3 regions of the Pseudomonas mosselii genome follow, and region 3 is predicted to be linked to each of the others. Evidence: riboswitches for the same ligand, from Rfam matches in the RefSeq annotation. Region 3 holds a riboswitch; each other region holds the start of a gene.
The links. A riboswitch is a leader RNA that binds a small molecule or an ion and turns the genes downstream of it on or off. The one in region 3 is predicted to bind cobalamin.
Positions count from the first base shown of each region.

Region 1 (5,214 bases), 300 kb from region 3:
GCGCTGGGTGAGCAGGTCGCCGACGCCGTCCTCGCTGGTCGAAAACTGCCCATACAGCGACAGGTCGTCGGTGACAGCGAACACCAGGCCGGCGCGCCAGTTGCCGCCCTGCAGGCTGCGGTCGCTGCGGCTGTTGTTGGCCAGGTCGTCGCGGTCGATGTGATTCTGGTCGCGGCGAATGCCGGTGACCAGTGCGAGGCGGTCGGTCAGCTGGGTGCGGTTTTCGGCGAACAGGGCGAAGGTGTCGACCTTGGACAGCGTTTGTGCGCGGGTTGGGCTGAGGCTATGGAAGCCGCCCGGAGCCGGATGCCACGGGTCGAGCGGGTCGCTGCCGCCATCACGGTAGGGCGAGTTGCTGTCGACGTTGAAGCGGATGCGGTTGTACTCGGCGCCGACCACGGTCTTGCTGTCCAGGCCGAACAGGCCATGGTCGAAGGTGAAGCTCTGGCGATCGCCGAGCTGCTCCTGGTTATGGCGAATCTCGAGGAAGCTGCCGCGCTGGATCACGCCGTTGGCGGCGTCCCAGGTGTAGGACTCGGCATTGCGCCACTGGCGGCGGCTCTTGATGTAGTACAGCTGGTTGCTGGCACTGACGCGGTCGCTGAGGGTCCAGTCGGTGGTCAGGCGCGTCCACTCGTCGTGGTAGCGCTGCTCGTCGTTGCTGACGTTGTAGTTCTTGCGCCGCACGCTGCTGCGCAGGTGCCCATCGATCAGCGGGGTGCCGTAGTAGTTGGCCGGTTGCGCATCGCCGCGTTCGTGGGCGAGGGTAAAACTCAGGTCGTCGCTGGCATCGAAGCGCAGGGCGGCGCTCAGGGCCAGGCTGCGCGAGTCGGTGCGGTCGACCCAGCCGTTGCCGGCCTGCTGGTTGAGGGTCACGCGGTAGCTCAGGCGCTCGCTCAGGCTGCCGCCGCTGTCCAGGCCCAGCTGCTGGCGGTCCCAGGAGCCGTAGCCCAGACGCAGGTGGTTGCGGATCTCGCCAGCGAACGGCTGCTTCGGCACCACGTTGACCACCGCGCCGGTAGCGCCTTCGCCGTACAGCACCGAGGCGGGGCCGCGGATCACGTCGATGCGCTCGAACATCCACGGATCGACCGGGAAGGTCAGGGTGCCGGCACCGGCGTACAGGCGCGAGCCGTCGAACAGGGTCATCACCGAACTCTGCCCGGTGAAGCCGCGGGCCGACAGGCCGGTGCCGCCGTCGCCCGGCGTGCCGATGAAGGTAAGGCCCGGCGAGCGGGTCACGGCGTCCTGCACGGTGAGGTTGTTGCGCTGCTGGATCTGCGCCTCGGTCAGGCTGCTGGTGCTGGCCGGGGTGTCCAGGGCGCTGAGGTTCAGGCGCGAACCGGTCGGGGACGGGGTGGCCAGGTCGATGGCCTGTGGCTCGCGGGTGTCGGTGATTGCCGTGGAGGGCAGGGTGAAGGGCGTTACTTCATGATCGTCGGCCAGCGCCGGCAGGGACACGGCCAGGCAGGCCGCCAGGGTGTGAAGCTTGTTGATTCGGGACATGTCGTTCCACTGCTGCAGGAAGAGATGGATCCCGGTGGAAAACACGCAACGGTCAAGCGCACGCAGGCGCGCACGCGGATACCGGCCTGCGCCCGCCCACCGCGGGTTGCCAAGTAGCGCCTCAGGCCGGTCTCCGGGCTTGCGAGGGGCATGAAGCCTTCACCTTCCCATGCGTGCGCACAGTGGTCTGTCGAAGGATTCACTCGCTTACCGTTGCGGGGGCAGCGCCGGACTTGTCGTGACAACGACGCACCGGCTTCCCGTTTCACCCTGCGCACGGCGGCGCAGGACACCTGAAACTGGCGCGCATCTGACCATTGAACGGGCAGTGAGTCAATCGTTTGAGTGGGTGGGGAAACTGTGACGGACAGGGCGGTTTAGAGCGGTTTGCCAAATTTTTTCGAACTTTTGCCAAGCCCGTTGTCTCGAACCGGTCGTTCGCCATTCATTCACGTCATGGAGACTTTTGCGAATGTTTACCCGTAACCTGCTGCGCCACGCCTGCCTGCTTGCCCTGCTCGGTGCCCCTCTGGCTGCCACGGCGGCACCGAGTACCGACCCGCTGTTCACCCTCGGCTTGCTGGGGTCCTACGACAAGTTCAAGTTCGAGGGAGGAAGCGAATCGGACAAGGAACACATGGGCCAGGGCGGTGTGTTCGCCACGTTCGGCAACAAGATGACCGCCGAATCCGGGTTCATCTACCAGATCGGTGCCGAGGCCAAGTATGGCAAGAAGAACGACAACAAGCTCAAGGAAGCCCAGGCCGACCTCGACCTGGGCTGGCGCGCCGCACTGGATGCGCGCAACTTCGTCGACCTGACGGTGGGCGGCGGGTACAGCTGGACCCGCTTCGAGCCCGAGATCAACGATCTTGATACACGGCTGACCTACAAGTCGCCGTTCGCCAAGGCAGCGCTGGGCTACAACCACCAGTTCGACGCGTCGACCCTGCGCGTGGAGGTGGGCGCGCGCCACACCATTGATGGCCGCGCGCGGCTCAAAGTCGATGATTTCGGCAGCGACAGCGTCGACATGAAGGACCGCACCAACCCGTATGCGGAGGTCACGCTGCTGATGAACCAGCAGGGCGGCATGCCGGTGCAGGTGGGGGCGTACTACACCCGTACAGAATACAAGCTGGACGAGGATACGCCGGTGGCCGACAACACCAAGCTCAAGCGCGACGAGTTTGGGGTGAAGGTGGGGTTGGCGTTCTGATCGGTTGAGCCTGCGCTGATTCCGTCGCGGGGCAGGCCCGCGATGGATTCAGCTGCCTCTTATCGCCCGCGTCGGCGCGACACCCGCGCCTCGATGTTCTTGCGCCCGATCAGCAGCGCCGGTTTTTCCACGACCGGCTCATCGGCCAGCCACTTGTACATCACCAGGCAGTCCACCAGGCCCAATTCGGCATGGCGGTATGCCTTGGGCAGTCGCCCGACGGTCTCGAAACCGAGCTTGTGCCAAAGCGCCACGGCCACCTCGTTGCTCGCTACCACCGAGTTGAATTGCAGGGCCAGGAAGCCCTCCTGGCGCGCCAGCTTCTGCGAGTGCTCGCACATCAGCCTGGCCACGCCCCGGCCGCGTGCCTGTTCGCAGACCATGTAGCCGCAGTTGCCGACATGTCCCCCGGGGCCGGCGGCATTGGCCTTGAGGAAGTAGGAGCCAAGCAGCACGCCGTCTTCATCGGCCACCAGTGTGCGCAACGGGGTTTCCAGCCACAGCCGGCGCGCCTGGTCGAAATCCAGGGCGGGGTCGAAGGCGTAGGTCTGGCGGGCCTGGACGATGGCCTGGAAGGTCGGCCAGAAGCGCTCGAAGTCTTCCGGGGTCATGGGGCGGATCTGGATCATGGTGGTTCCTGCACGGGCTGAGGCGCCAAGTCTGGGTGTCGCGGCGCCCGCGCGCAAGGGCGCCCACGCCGCAACCTGCTCAGGCGTCGGCCTTGCCCACGGCGTCTAGCGCCCTGGCCGAGTAGACCAGCGCGGCGCCGGCATTCATCGCCACCGCCACGCCCAGGGCCTCGGCAATCTCTTCGCGGGTGGCGCCGTGCTTGACCGCCTGCTGCGAATGCACGGCGATGCAGCCGTCGCAGCGCGTGGTGACCGCCACGGCCAGGGAGATCAGCTCGCGGGTCTTGGCGTCCAGGTGGTTGGTCTTGGCCCCGGCGCCGCTGGCGGTCATGTAGCCGGCCACGGTATCGGGAGAGAGTTGCTTGAGATCGCCGATGCCGGCCATCAACTGCTTACGGTAGGCTTCCCAGTCCATCATGCTCATCGTCTTCACCTTGTCAGGTTGGCAACAGGAGCTATCAGGCTAGTCGATGTTTGGCGGGGGGATGAGGTGTAGGTGATCTTGGTAGAAGCGGCCTTGCGGCCCTTTCGCGACACAAGGCCGCTCCCACAGGGGCGTGGGGCGGCCGATAGACAGTGGCAGGTCAGATATAGATGAACACCAGCACCAGCGCCGCGACCACCGCCCACTTCTCCAGGTAATAGCGGGTGCGGTTGCGTTTCTTCATCGCCTTGCCGCGCTCGCGGATCTTGTAGATGCGGGTGAACAGGCGGTTGATGCCGCCGGTCTTGTCGCTGGCATCGTTGGGCGCGGCGGCGGCGGCCATGACGTTGCGGCTGAACCAGCGGTTGAACGCTGCGGCCCAGCGGTACTTGAGGGGGCGCTCGACGTCGCAGAACAGGATGATGCGGTTGTGCTCGGTGGTGTTGGCCGCGTAGTGGATGTAGGTCTCGTCGAACACCACGCCCTCGCCGTCACGCCAGGAGTACTTCTCGCCGTCCACGTCGATGTAGCAGCCATCGTCGTTGGGCGTGTCCAGGCCCAGGTGGTAGCGGTAGGAGCCGGCGTACGGGTCGCGGTGGCGCACCAGCTTGGCGCCCGGCGGCAGGGTGGCGAACATCGCCGCCTTGACCGTGCCGATGCCGGCGAGCAGCTCGGTGGTGCGTGGGCACAGGGTCATCGCCGAGGGGTGGCTCTCGCCGTACCACTTCAGGTAGAAGCGCTTCCAGCCGGTCTTGAAGAACGAGTTGAAACCGACGTCGTCATAATTGTCGGACTTTTTGATCTCGCCGGCCTGCAGCAGCTGCTGGCCTTCCTTGCGGATTTCCTGCCAGTGGTCCTGCAGCACCTGCAACTCGGGGAAGGCGCTGACCGGCAGGTACGGCTTGGCCGGATGCTTGGAGAACAGGTAGAGGAAGGCGTTGACCGGGGCCAGGAAGCTGGAGTGGTCGCCCAGCTGGCGTGTCAGCTTGTGACGAACCCGACCGCGCAGGTGAACATAGGCGATCGAGAGGACGAAGATCAGTACGAGTGCAATTTTCATGGACGATTACTTGTCGAAAAATGGCCATGCGCCATGGCGTAAGCCCGCCAGCATAAACAATCGTGGCGTGGGTTTGTACTTATTGTTACGTCTTGTCTGGCCGACTTAGGTGCAATGGCTGACAGGTTGCGCAAACGATTCAACAGTTTATGTAGCTGTTTTGCGTGGGCAGAACGCTACACTCGATGACGCGAACCGTTACCAGGGAGACTCCAATGGTCCAGGATCAGCGCCCCAGCGGCGCGCCGTTCAAACGGTTGTTCTTCGCCTTGCCGGTCAGCGACGAACAATGCCGCGCCCTGGCGCAGTGGCGTCGAAGCCTGAACCTGCGCAGCGGCAAACCGGTGCCAGCGGAGAATTTCCACGTCACCTTGCT
Region 1 is NZ_CP081966.1:2,355,568-2,360,781, forward strand. Features, by position in the region: gene K5H97_RS10930 (TonB-dependent receptor) at 1-1,506, opposite strand, end outside; cobalamin riboswitch at 1,614-1,818, opposite strand; gene K5H97_RS10935 (outer membrane beta-barrel protein) at 1,979-2,725, shown strand; gene K5H97_RS10940 (GNAT family N-acetyltransferase) at 2,785-3,354, opposite strand; gene K5H97_RS10945 (carboxymuconolactone decarboxylase family protein) at 3,434-3,778, opposite strand; gene lpxO (lipid A hydroxylase LpxO) at 3,939-4,838, opposite strand; gene thpR (RNA 2',3'-cyclic phosphodiesterase) at 5,054-5,214, shown strand, end outside.
Region 1: linked by a shared signal. The riboswitch ahead of K5H97_RS10930 (TonB-dependent receptor) and the one ahead of K5H97_RS12385 (TonB-dependent receptor plug domain-containing protein) in region 3 are both predicted to bind cobalamin.

Region 2 (5,214 bases), 730 kb from region 3:
CCTTGCCGGCGCGGGAGGGGCGGGCAACCAGCTGGCCGCCGCAGTTCGGGCAGCGGTGGTGGAAGTGCCGGTCGTTGCAGGCTCGGCAGAAGGTGCACTCGAACGAGCAGATCAGCGCATCTGGGCTTTCGGCCGGCAGGTCGGCGTCGCAGCATTCGCAGTTGGGGCGCAATTCGAGCATGGTCTTGGTTTCCTTCCAGTTGGAAAACCCAGTGTGCTACGCCGCGCCCCGGTCGGCAATCGCTTCACGTGCCTGGACGGTAAAGGTGGGCGTGACCAGCGCGATACAGGGCCGAGTCGGCGAATGGCGCGTCTCCCAGCACATGACCGACCAGGATCAGCGCGGTACGCCGAAAATCCTTGGCGGCAACGCGCTCGCAGATATCGGCCAGCGTGCCCTTGACCCAGTCCTGGTCCGGCCAGGTGGCGCGATGGACCACCGCTATCGGGCAGTCGACGCCATAGTGTGGCAGCAGCTCCTGGACGATGCGGGCCAGGTGGCGCACCCCCAGATGGATGGCCAGGGTACTGCCGTGGCGGGCCAGGTCGGCCAGTTGCTCACCGGCCGGCATTGGCGAACGGTCGCCAAAGCGGGTGAGGATCACGGTCTGCGCCACATCGGGCAAGGTCAGCTCGCAGCCGAGCAGCGCGGCACTGGCGGCGGTGGCGGTGACGCCGGGGACGATCTGGTAGTCGATATCCAGTTCGCGCAAGTGGCGGATCTGTTCGCCGATGGCGCCATAAAGGCTGGGGTCGCCGCTGTGCACGCGCGCCACGTCCTCGCCGTTGGCGTGAGCCTGGCGCATCGCCTCGACGATCTGCTCCAGGTGCAGTTCGGCGCTGTTGATTACCGTGTGCGCCTGGTGACCTTCCAGCACGGCGGCGGGGACCAGGGAGCCGGCATAGACGATCACCGGGCACTGGCGGATCAGGCGCTGGCCCTTGACCGTGATCAGCTCGGGATCGCCGGGGCCGGCGCCGATGAAATAGACCGTCATGGGGGTTCCTTGTATAGAAGAGTGGCGGATTATCCGCCGATGGCCAGAGCCAGGGTAGCGCTGCCGAGGACCTGCCTCGGCACGTGCAGGCGGCCGTTATCGCCGGCCAGGGCCAGTGCGGCGCTTTCGGCGACGCCCCAGCAGCCGGTCTGCGCGTACGCCGTGGGCGAACGCTGGCTGAGCTGCGCTTCGAAAGCCAGTAAATGCGCGGCATCGAAACAGATGTACGGCAGCCCCAGGCGTTCGGCCAGTGCCAGCAGGCCGGGCTCTCGGGCCTTGGGCTCGATGCTGGCAATGCCGCGCAGGGCCGAGAGGGGCAGGGCGTTGCGGGTGAGGGTCTGGCGCAGCAATACCGCCAGGGTCTCGACCGGGCAGCCGCGGCGACAGCCAAAGCCGGCGTACAACGCCGGCTGAGCAGGCAGATCGCGCATCAGGCCTGGCTGGAGCGACGGTACAGCCAGGCGCTGAGCAGGCCCAGGGCCAGCCAGAACGCGGCGTTGGTCAGCCAGGAAGCGATCTTGAACTGGGTCTCGAGGGCTTGCGGCGCCAGGCTTTCATGCACGGCCGGCTGTGGCGCGCCGATCAGGTGCGGGATTACCAGCAGAGCGACACCCAGCGCCTTGAACAGCCAGTGGCGGGCGAACACCAGCAATGCCAGGCCGGCGGCGGTGGCCGCTGCGGTGCCGATCCACCAGGTCTGGCGCTGACCGAGGTCGGCGGCGGCGGTGCCGGGCAGTTCCGGTGGCAGGCCCAGGGTCGGCGCCAGGCAGAACACGGCAAAGCCGGCCAGGCCCCACAGCGCGCCGGTGGCCACGCGGTTCGGTTCACGCAGGCCGTAGAGAGCGACCAGGATCAGGGCGAAACCGACGGCGACCACCAGGTTGCCACCGGTGGTGGACAGCACGCGCTGCCAGCCGTCTTCCGGCGACCAGGCTTCGGCGCTGTGCTCATGCTCGTGGGGCGCGGTGGCGTCGCCGTGTTCATGGTGTTCGGCGACCGGGGCGGCGGACTCGTAGGTTTCCGCCTGGAGAATCAGTGGGGTGACCCAGAAGCTTTGCAGCAGGGTCAGCAGCAGGGCCGCGAGCAGGCCGCTGAAGCCCGCGGTACGGGCGATGCGCGTAATCATGCGGGTTTACTCAGTGGCAAGGGAAGGCGGCGCTGTGGCGGGTATCGTGGGCAGCGTTGTGCACTGCCTCGATGTGCGAGAAACCGGCGAAGTACACCAGGCACAGGCCCAGCAGGCTGGCGCCGACCGCGACGATCAGTCGCTGGCTGAGGCTGACGGGGGTGGCGATACTGTGTTTGGCGCTGGTGATGGGCATGACGCGTTCCTCTGCTGCTTTTGTTGTGGCAACGGACATGCGCGACGACCCCGGGCACGATTGGCCCAGGTGATACGACGACGCCCGCCCACCGCGGGGTGTACTGTGAGCACGTGTCAGGCCGGTCTCCGGGCTGGCGAGGTGGAGCAGGACTCCGTGGGGCGTCACCTTCCCATGCCTTACTGTTGGCACAGTGGTTCGGACGCTTCTCTCGCTTACCGTTGCGGGGGCAGCACCGGCCTTGTCGGCTCCTTAGCAATGGAGGCGCGACGCACCGGTTTCCCGTTTCACCCCCGTCGGGGGCACCTGAACGCAATGCGCTAGCAAATCACGGGGCCGGGCCCGCGTCAATCGCCATGGCGGTTGACCGCCAGGCAGGCACTGCGTAGCCTTGCCGCTGCGAGGTTCTCGGGCGTTGGCCCGAGCTAAGACGGGAACGCGGTACAAGCCGCGGCTGCCCCCGCAACTGTAAGCACTGAAGGGTTCGGCACAGCCACTGCGCAGGCGCGCGGGAAGGCGCCGGCCCACCGGCCAGCGAGCCGCAGCGGTGCGAGCCAGGAGACCTGCCTCGTGACGTTTTCGACTTTCAACCGGGCGGGGTGATCCGGTGGCGAACGCGCCAGGCCGGCAGGGCCGTGGCTGTCGTCCTGCATGCCCGCGCCATTGCTGCCAAGGGCATCGCGACATGAAAACACTGGCCAAGCTTCCCGTCACCATCGTTACCGGCTTCCTCGGCTCGGGCAAGACCACCTTGCTGCGCCATATGCTCGACAACGCCCAGGGCCGCCGCATCGCGGTGATCGTCAACGAATTCGGCGAGCTGGGCATCGACGGCGAGATCCTCAAGCAGTGCAGCATCGGCTGCACCGAGGAAGAGGCCAACGGCCGCGTCTATGAGCTGGCCAACGGTTGTCTGTGCTGCACCGTGCAGGAAGAGTTCTTCCCGGTGATGCGCGAGCTGGTGGCCCGTCGCGGCGACCTCGACCACATCCTTATCGAGACCAGCGGCCTGGCCTTGCCCAAACCGCTGGTACAGGCCTTTCAATGGCCGGAAATCCGCAACGCCTGCACCGTCGACGCGGTGATCACCGTGGTCGACAGCCCGGCCGTGGCCGCCGGCACCTTTGCCGCCTACCCGGAGCAGGTCGATGCCCAACGCAAGCTCGACCCCAACCTCGACCACGAGTCGCCGCTGCACGAGCTGTTCGCCGACCAGCTGGCCAGTGCCGACCTGGTGGTGCTGAACAAGGCCGACCTGATCGACGCCGAGGGCCTGGCCAAGGTCCGTGCCGAGGTGGCCGAGGAGCTGCCGCCGGCGGTCAAGGTGATCGAGGCCAGCAGCGGCCGCCTGCCGCTGGAAGTGCTGCTGGGCGTGGGCGCCGAGTCCGAGGTGCATATCGATGGTCGCCGTACCCATCACGACTCGCATCACGACGGCGATGACCATGACGACCATGACCACGACGCCTTCGACTCGATCTCCATCGATCTGCCCGAGTCCGACGAGAGCCTGCTGCTCGACGCCCTGACCCAGCTGGTCACCGAGTTCGGCATCCTGCGCGCCAAGGGCTTCGCCGCGATTCCCGGCAAGCCGATGCGTCTGCTGATCCAGGGGGTGGGCACCCGCTTCGACAAGCATTTCGACCGCGCCTGGCGTAGCGATGAACCACGGATCACCCGCCTGGTGCTGATCGGCCAGGCGCTGGACGCCGCACAGCTGGAAGCGCGCCTGCGCCAGGCCCTGGGCGCCTGATCCATGCACCTGCTGCGGACCCAACCCGGCGGCTTCGTGCCGGACGACAGCATCGCCGACCTCGGCCAGACCCCCGCCGACCTGGTGATCCTCTGCAGCGGTGATTCACACCTGGCGCTGCTCGCCGAAACCGCCGAGCAGCTGCCGGCGCACTTTCCCAGCGTGCGCCTGGCCAACCCGATGCAGGTGCAGAACCATGCCTCGGTCGACGTGTATGTCGACCAGGTGCTGCGCCATGCCAAGGTGATCCTGGTGTCGCTGCATGGCGGCGTCGGCTACTGGCGCTATGGTGTCGAGCAACTGGTCGAACTGGCGGAGCGTGGGGTCGAGCTGATCCTGGTGCCCGGCGACGACCGCCCCGATCCTGAGCTTACCGACCTGGGCACGGTCCGCGGCGAACAGGCCGAGCGCCTCTGGCACTTCCTGCGCCAGGGCGGCAAGGCCAACGCCGTTAACCTGTTCAACTGCCTGGCCAGCCAATGGCTGGGTTGTGATTACCCGTGGGATGAGCCGCAGCCCTTGCCGCGCACGGCGGTCTATCACCCGGCCAAGGCCACGGCGCGCCTAGAGGACTGGTACGCCGAGTGGAATCCGGAGCATCCGGTGGCGCCGTTGCTGTTCTACCGTTCGCACCTGCAGGCGGCCAACACGGCGTTCATCGATGTGTTCTGCCAGCGCCTGCAGGCCTGCGGGCTGAATCCATTGCCCATTGCCGTGGCCAGCCTAAAGGAACGCGCCTGCCTGGACCAGGTCGAGGCCTGGCTCGACGAGGTGCAGGCCGAGGTGGTGATCAACACCACAGGCTTTGCCCTGTCCAGCCCCGAGCAACCCAACCTGCGTCCGCTGCGCCGCGATGTGCCGGTGCTGCAGGCGATCTGCGCCCAGGACAACCAGCCTGGCTGGGAGCAGAGCGAGCAGGGCCTGGGCGCCCGCGACCTGGCGATGCACATCGCCTTGCCGGAACTGGACGGGCGTATCATCACCCGGCCGGTGAGTTTCAAGGACCTGGCCTGGCGCAGCGAGCGCAGCCAGTCCGATGTGGTCTGCTACCGGGCCCACCCCGAACGCATGGACTTCGTCGCCGAACTGGCACGGCGCTGGGTGACCCTGGCGCGCCTGGACAACCAGGAAAAGTGCGTGG
Region 2 is NZ_CP081966.1:3,390,894-3,396,107, reverse strand. Features, by position in the region: gene K5H97_RS15725 (DUF1272 domain-containing protein) at 1-181, opposite strand, end outside; gene cobM (precorrin-4 C(11)-methyltransferase) at 246-998, opposite strand; gene K5H97_RS15715 (cobalamin biosynthesis protein) at 1,028-1,429, opposite strand; gene K5H97_RS15710 (CbtA family protein) at 1,429-2,124, opposite strand; gene K5H97_RS15705 (CbtB domain-containing protein) at 2,135-2,320, opposite strand; cobalamin riboswitch at 2,423-2,644, opposite strand; cobalamin riboswitch at 2,706-2,905, shown strand; gene cobW (cobalamin biosynthesis protein CobW) at 3,006-4,073, shown strand; gene cobN (cobaltochelatase subunit CobN) at 4,077-5,214, shown strand, end outside.
Region 2: linked by a shared signal. The riboswitch ahead of cobW (cobalamin biosynthesis protein CobW) and the one ahead of K5H97_RS12385 (TonB-dependent receptor plug domain-containing protein) in region 3 are both predicted to bind cobalamin.

Region 3 (5,214 bases):
CCGCCATGCCCAGGATCGCCATCAGCGTACCGAGCACGGACAGGCCGATCACCAGCGTGCGCCAGCCGTTGTCGAAGCCGAACCCGCCGCGCAGGGGATAGAGCCAGTGCAGCCAGGCACCGACCCAGTTCCAGGCGCGTTCCTGCGCGGTGGCGTCGCGCACCACTTCACCGCTGCGCCCGGACAGGTACAGCCAGGTGCCGGCGGCATCGTCCACCCGCACCCGATGCAAGGGCCGGTCAGCGTCCAGGGCCCGGGAGTGGGTCCACATGTCCTCGTCCACCGTGCCTTGATAGGCCAGTGCCGAGTCACCGGCGTACTGCCGCGCATTGGCCAGGGCCCAGGCGGCATCCGCATGAACCAGGGGCTCGCCGCTGGTGGCATCAAGGGTGACGCGGCGACCGTCGGCCAGTTCCAGCAGGTAGTGTGCTTGCCCGCCCAGGCTGGTCAGACGCAGCGCCTTCAACGGCTGTTGCGCCCACTGCGTCGGCAGTTCGGCGCAGCATCCCGCCGGCAGTGCCGGCAGGTGGGCCAGGCGCTCGGCCGGGGTCAGCTTGGGGTAGCCGACATACAGCATGACCACCCCGGAGACGAACCACAGCGCCATGAACAGGCAGGCGACGATGCCCAGCCAGCGGTGCCACAGGTACAGCTGGCGCTTCAGGCCCATCAGTAGCGCCACTGCACAGCCACTTCCAGGCTGCGCGGCTCACCCAGGTAGTACTGGGTGTTGGTCTGGTGGATGAAACGCGCATAGACCTCGTCGGTGAGGTTGCGCAGCCGCGCGCTGAGCTGCACGTGCTTGTCCAGGTCGTGGGTCATGGACAGCCCATAGACGGTGTACGACGGCACCCAGGCGGTGTTGGCGGTGTTGGCGTACACCGACGACACATAGCGGGCGTCGGCGCCGACCTGCCAGCCCGGCGCCAGGTCGTAGGTCAGCCACAGGTTGGCGACACGGTCGGGGATGTTCACCGGGTGCTTGCCCTTGCGCGAGTACACCACGCCGCCGATGGTCTCGTTGAACTCGTCGTACTCGGCGTTGACCCAGCTGAAGTTGCCCGCCGCCAGCAGCTTGGGCGTGACCTTGAACGAGGCCGCCAGCTCGAGGCCGGTGGAGGTCTGCTGGCCCGCCTGCTCGGTGGTATTAGGCACGGTCGAGGAGGGCACCGAGATGTTCTTGCGCACGATGCGGTAGGCCGCCGCGGTGGCCGAACCGCGCCCGTCGAGGAAGTCGAACTTGCTGCCCACTTCCACCTGGCGCCCGGTGCTCAGGTCGAAGTCGCCGACCTGGCTGAGCGAGGCGCCAGTGAGCGAGCCGCCCGGCGGCTCGGCCGAGGTGCTGTACTGGGTGTACAGGCTGATATTGGACGTCAGGTCGTAGACCAGGCCCAGGCGCCCGGTGAAGGCGTCCCAACGCCGGTCCAGCTTGGCCCGGCTCACGTGGTCGACCACGTCGAAGTCGATATGGTCGTAGCGCAGTGCCGATATCAGCGACAGTTGGTCGGTCAGGCGGGTGCGGTTCTCGACAAAGCCCGCCGTGGTGTCGGTGGTAGTGCTGCGGCCTTTGGCGCGCGGCGCGTCCATGCCGGGGATGTCGAGGAAGTGGTCGGGCTGGAAGCCATTCGGGTCGATGATGTCGAAGGCACCTTTGGACAGCGGATAGGCGGTCTGCTGGTTGCGGCTGTAGTCCACGCCGAACGCCCAGTCGCTGGCCAGACCGAACAGCTGGCCTTGATGGGTCAATTCGGTGCGATTGCCGTTGACCTCCTGGTCGTGGCGCTGGCGGTAACCGCCGGAGCGGGCGATGTTGGTGTTGCTGGCGTTGTAGCGGTACACCTCGAGGTTGCGATAATCGCGCTGGCCGTTGTAGTGGTAGAAGGTGTTGCGCAGCTGGTTGCTGTCGTCGATGCGGTAGTCGGTGATCGAGCGCAGCCAGCGGGTGCGCTGCTCGTAGCGGCCGTCCTCGACGTTGTAGTTGTTGAAGCGATTGTGTTTGTCGATGTGCAGGGTGCCGACCGCCGGCTGCAACACCGGCGTGCCCCAGTACGGGCTGTCTTCCTTCTCTTCCAGGTACTCGATGGCCAGGGTGTGCGAGAGCTGCTCGTTGATGTCGCTGAGCAGCGAGAAGGCCAGGTTGCCGGCACCGTTCTCCTGGCGGTCGATGTAGCCATTGGTATTGGTGCGGCTGTAGTCGAGCCGCGCGTAGTGGCGCGGGCCGTCGCCGCTGTTGAGCGCCTTGTTGAAGCCGACCGAGGTTTCCAGGGTGTCGTAGCGGCCGTAGCTGACGCGGCCTTCGAAGCTGTCCTCATCGCGGTTGGCCAGTTTGGTGATCATGTTCAGGCTGCCGCCGACCGCGCCACTGCCGTTGAGGAACGACGAGGGGCCGCCGAGCAGTTCGACGCGGTCGTAGATCCACGCGCCAACCGGGCGCGCCGTGGCGCCGTACTGCAGGTTGATGCCGTTGAACAACTGGCTGATCTGGGCGCCGTTGAAACCACGGTAAGACACGTAGCCGCCCCAGCCGGGCGGTGCCGAGGCGTTGACCCCGGGCAGGGCGTTGGCGGCGTCCTGGAAGTTGCGCGCGCCGATGCGCTCCATGGTCATGCGGTCGGCAACGCTGACTGAGGCGGGGTTTTCGCGGGCGCTGAGGTTCAGCCGCGAGCCGCTTTCGATGGGGCGGTCAAGATCGAGCGTGGTGGCTTCTTTGGGTTGGTCGGCGGTGGCCGTGACGTTGCTGGCGGGCAGGGTCAGGGTGTCATCCTGCGCCCAGGCGCAGGTTGCGCTGCCTACGAGCAGCGCCAAAGTGGTCATGCGGAACATGCAAGGCTTCCTGGCTGAAATCGGTGGGCGCACGCCCGCTGCCGATCAGGCAGTAGTACTTGGGCGTGGCGATGTCAGAACGCGAGAAGCGAAGCGGGGGAGGCGCGCGGATTGACCAGGGGCCAGCGCTGCTTGGGCAGGGGCGGCGCGGGTTGTCTGGGTAAGGGTTTGCTCGACTCCCCGGCGAGCAAGGCCAGCAGGCCGAAGAACACCGCCAGCAGGGTGGCGCTGAACAGGCTGGCGATCACGCAGTCGCCGCCGGCAGGCAGCACCGGGTCGGTGATGTCCTGGTCGCCCTTGAACACGCCGCTGCTGTCGGCCGCGCACCAGGCGGCGTCATCCAGGCCGGCCAGGCGCAAGCCTGCCATCTGTCCATGGCCCATGGCGCACAGCAACGAGCCGAACAGGATGCTGAAATACAGCACCCAGGCGACTTGCGATCGTGTGTGGCGGGCCAGCTTCATCGGCAAAGCTCGAAGGGAATGGGTTGGGCGTGCGGATTCTACAACTTTTGACACATCTGCCTAGAGTGTTCCTGCGATAAAAAGCATTCGAAACGATACGCCTGCCTGGCTTGACGCCTCTGGGCCCCAGGTGTTCAGATGCCGACCGATTTCAGGTGTCCCATGCCGCCGCGCATGGGGTTAAACGGGAAACCGGTACGAGTCCGGTGCTGCCCCCGCAACGGTATGCAAGTGATGCCTTCGACAGACCACTGTGGCCAATGCGCCATGGGAAGGTGAAGGCGTCTAGTCTTGCGAGCCCGGAGACCGGCCTGGAATGTGGTAGGCAAACTCCTGCGGTGGGCGGGCATGGGCCGGTATTGGCGTGTGCGCGATCCGTGCTCCTGCGTGCTTCTGCGAAAGTCACTTTCGAGAAGAGCATGATTGCTGTGATTCACTCCCGACGTTTATCCCCCAAGGCCCGGACCCTGCTTCTGGGATGCCTGGCCAGTCCCCTGGCACTGGCCGAAAACACGCCCCTGGTCCTCGACCAGCAGATCGTCGTCGCGCCGTCGGTGGAGTCGACCAACGTCGCCGCCATGGCCCAGTACGGCAGCAAGGTCGAGATCGTCAGCCGTGAGCAGATCGAGCGCGCCGGCCCCGGCGCCGACATCACCCGGGTGATGCAGATGTTCATCCCCGGCTTCTACGTCGCGCCGAAGAACGGCCCGTTCGACTACGGCACCTATTCGCTGCTCGGCGGGCGTAACGACGACACCCTGATCCTGCTCGACGGCGTGCGCTTGAACAACCGCCTGTACGGCGGCCTGTACCTGGACACCCTGCCGGCCAACGCGGTGGAGCGCATCGAGGTGCTCAAGGGCGGCCAGAGCCTGTTATTCGGTACCCAGGCGGTGGCCGGGGTGATCAATATCGTCACCCGCAGCCCGCAGAGCCGCGAGGCTTCGGGTGAGGTCAACCTGGGCCTGGACAGCTTCGCCGGCAGCAGCAAGGACGCCCGCGTCGAGCGGATCTTCAGTAACGGCTTCGGCGACCTGGGCCTGCTGGCCTATGTCAGCCACAACGTCTCTGATGGCTACCAGCCGTTTCGCAACCGCGACTACAGCGGCAACGTCAGCGACAAGAAACGCGGTTACGAGGTGACCACCTTCGGCGGCAAGGCGGTCCAGGCCTTCGGCGACGATGCGCGGCTGGAACTGTTCTACCAGTACACCGACGCCAACCTTGATTTCGCCCGGCCAGTGAACAACTACAAGACCACCAACGACCGCGTGCAGCAGATCGCCACGGCGACCTTCGAGCAGCGCCTCAACGAGCGCCTGAGCTACTTCATCAAGGGCCACGTCAACGATTGGGACACCCGCTACACCCGCATCAACAACCGTGACGATGGCAGCCGTAACGTGGTCAACCACAACGACTACTGGGGTTTCACCGACTGGGGCGTGCAGGCCGAGGGCAAGGCCGAACTCGACGGCGGCCATGTGCTGGTGTTCGGTTCCGACAACCAGTGGTTCAAGGGCCAGGACGATGTGCTGGTGATCGACGACAACAAGGCCCAGGCCAATGCGCTGTATGCCCAGCTGCGGCCGAGGATCGAGGCCTTGCCGGACTGGCACCCGAGCCTTGGCGTGCGCCACGAGGCCATGAGCGGCGGCGACAGCGCCACCGTCGGCATGCTTACCTCGCTGTACGACCTGAACGACAACTGGCAACTGCGTGGCCAGTACGGCAGCGCCTACAAGCTGCCCAACGCCGAGCAGCTGTTCGTCAACGAGCCCGGCGACGAGATCGGCAACCGCGACCTCAAGCCCGAGAAGAGCCGCAACGCCGAGCTTGGCCTGGACTACCACGGCCTGCTGCTGGCGCGCGAATTCAGCGCCAGCGTCACCGTGTTCCGGCGCAAGATCACCGACCTGATCACCCT
Region 3 is NZ_CP081966.1:2,658,289-2,663,502, forward strand. Features, by position in the region: gene K5H97_RS12370 (PepSY domain-containing protein) at 1-664, opposite strand, end outside; gene K5H97_RS12375 (TonB-dependent receptor) at 670-2,823, opposite strand; gene K5H97_RS12380 (DUF2946 family protein) at 2,898-3,287, opposite strand; cobalamin riboswitch at 3,424-3,616, shown strand; gene K5H97_RS12385 (TonB-dependent receptor plug domain-containing protein) at 3,707-5,214, shown strand, end outside.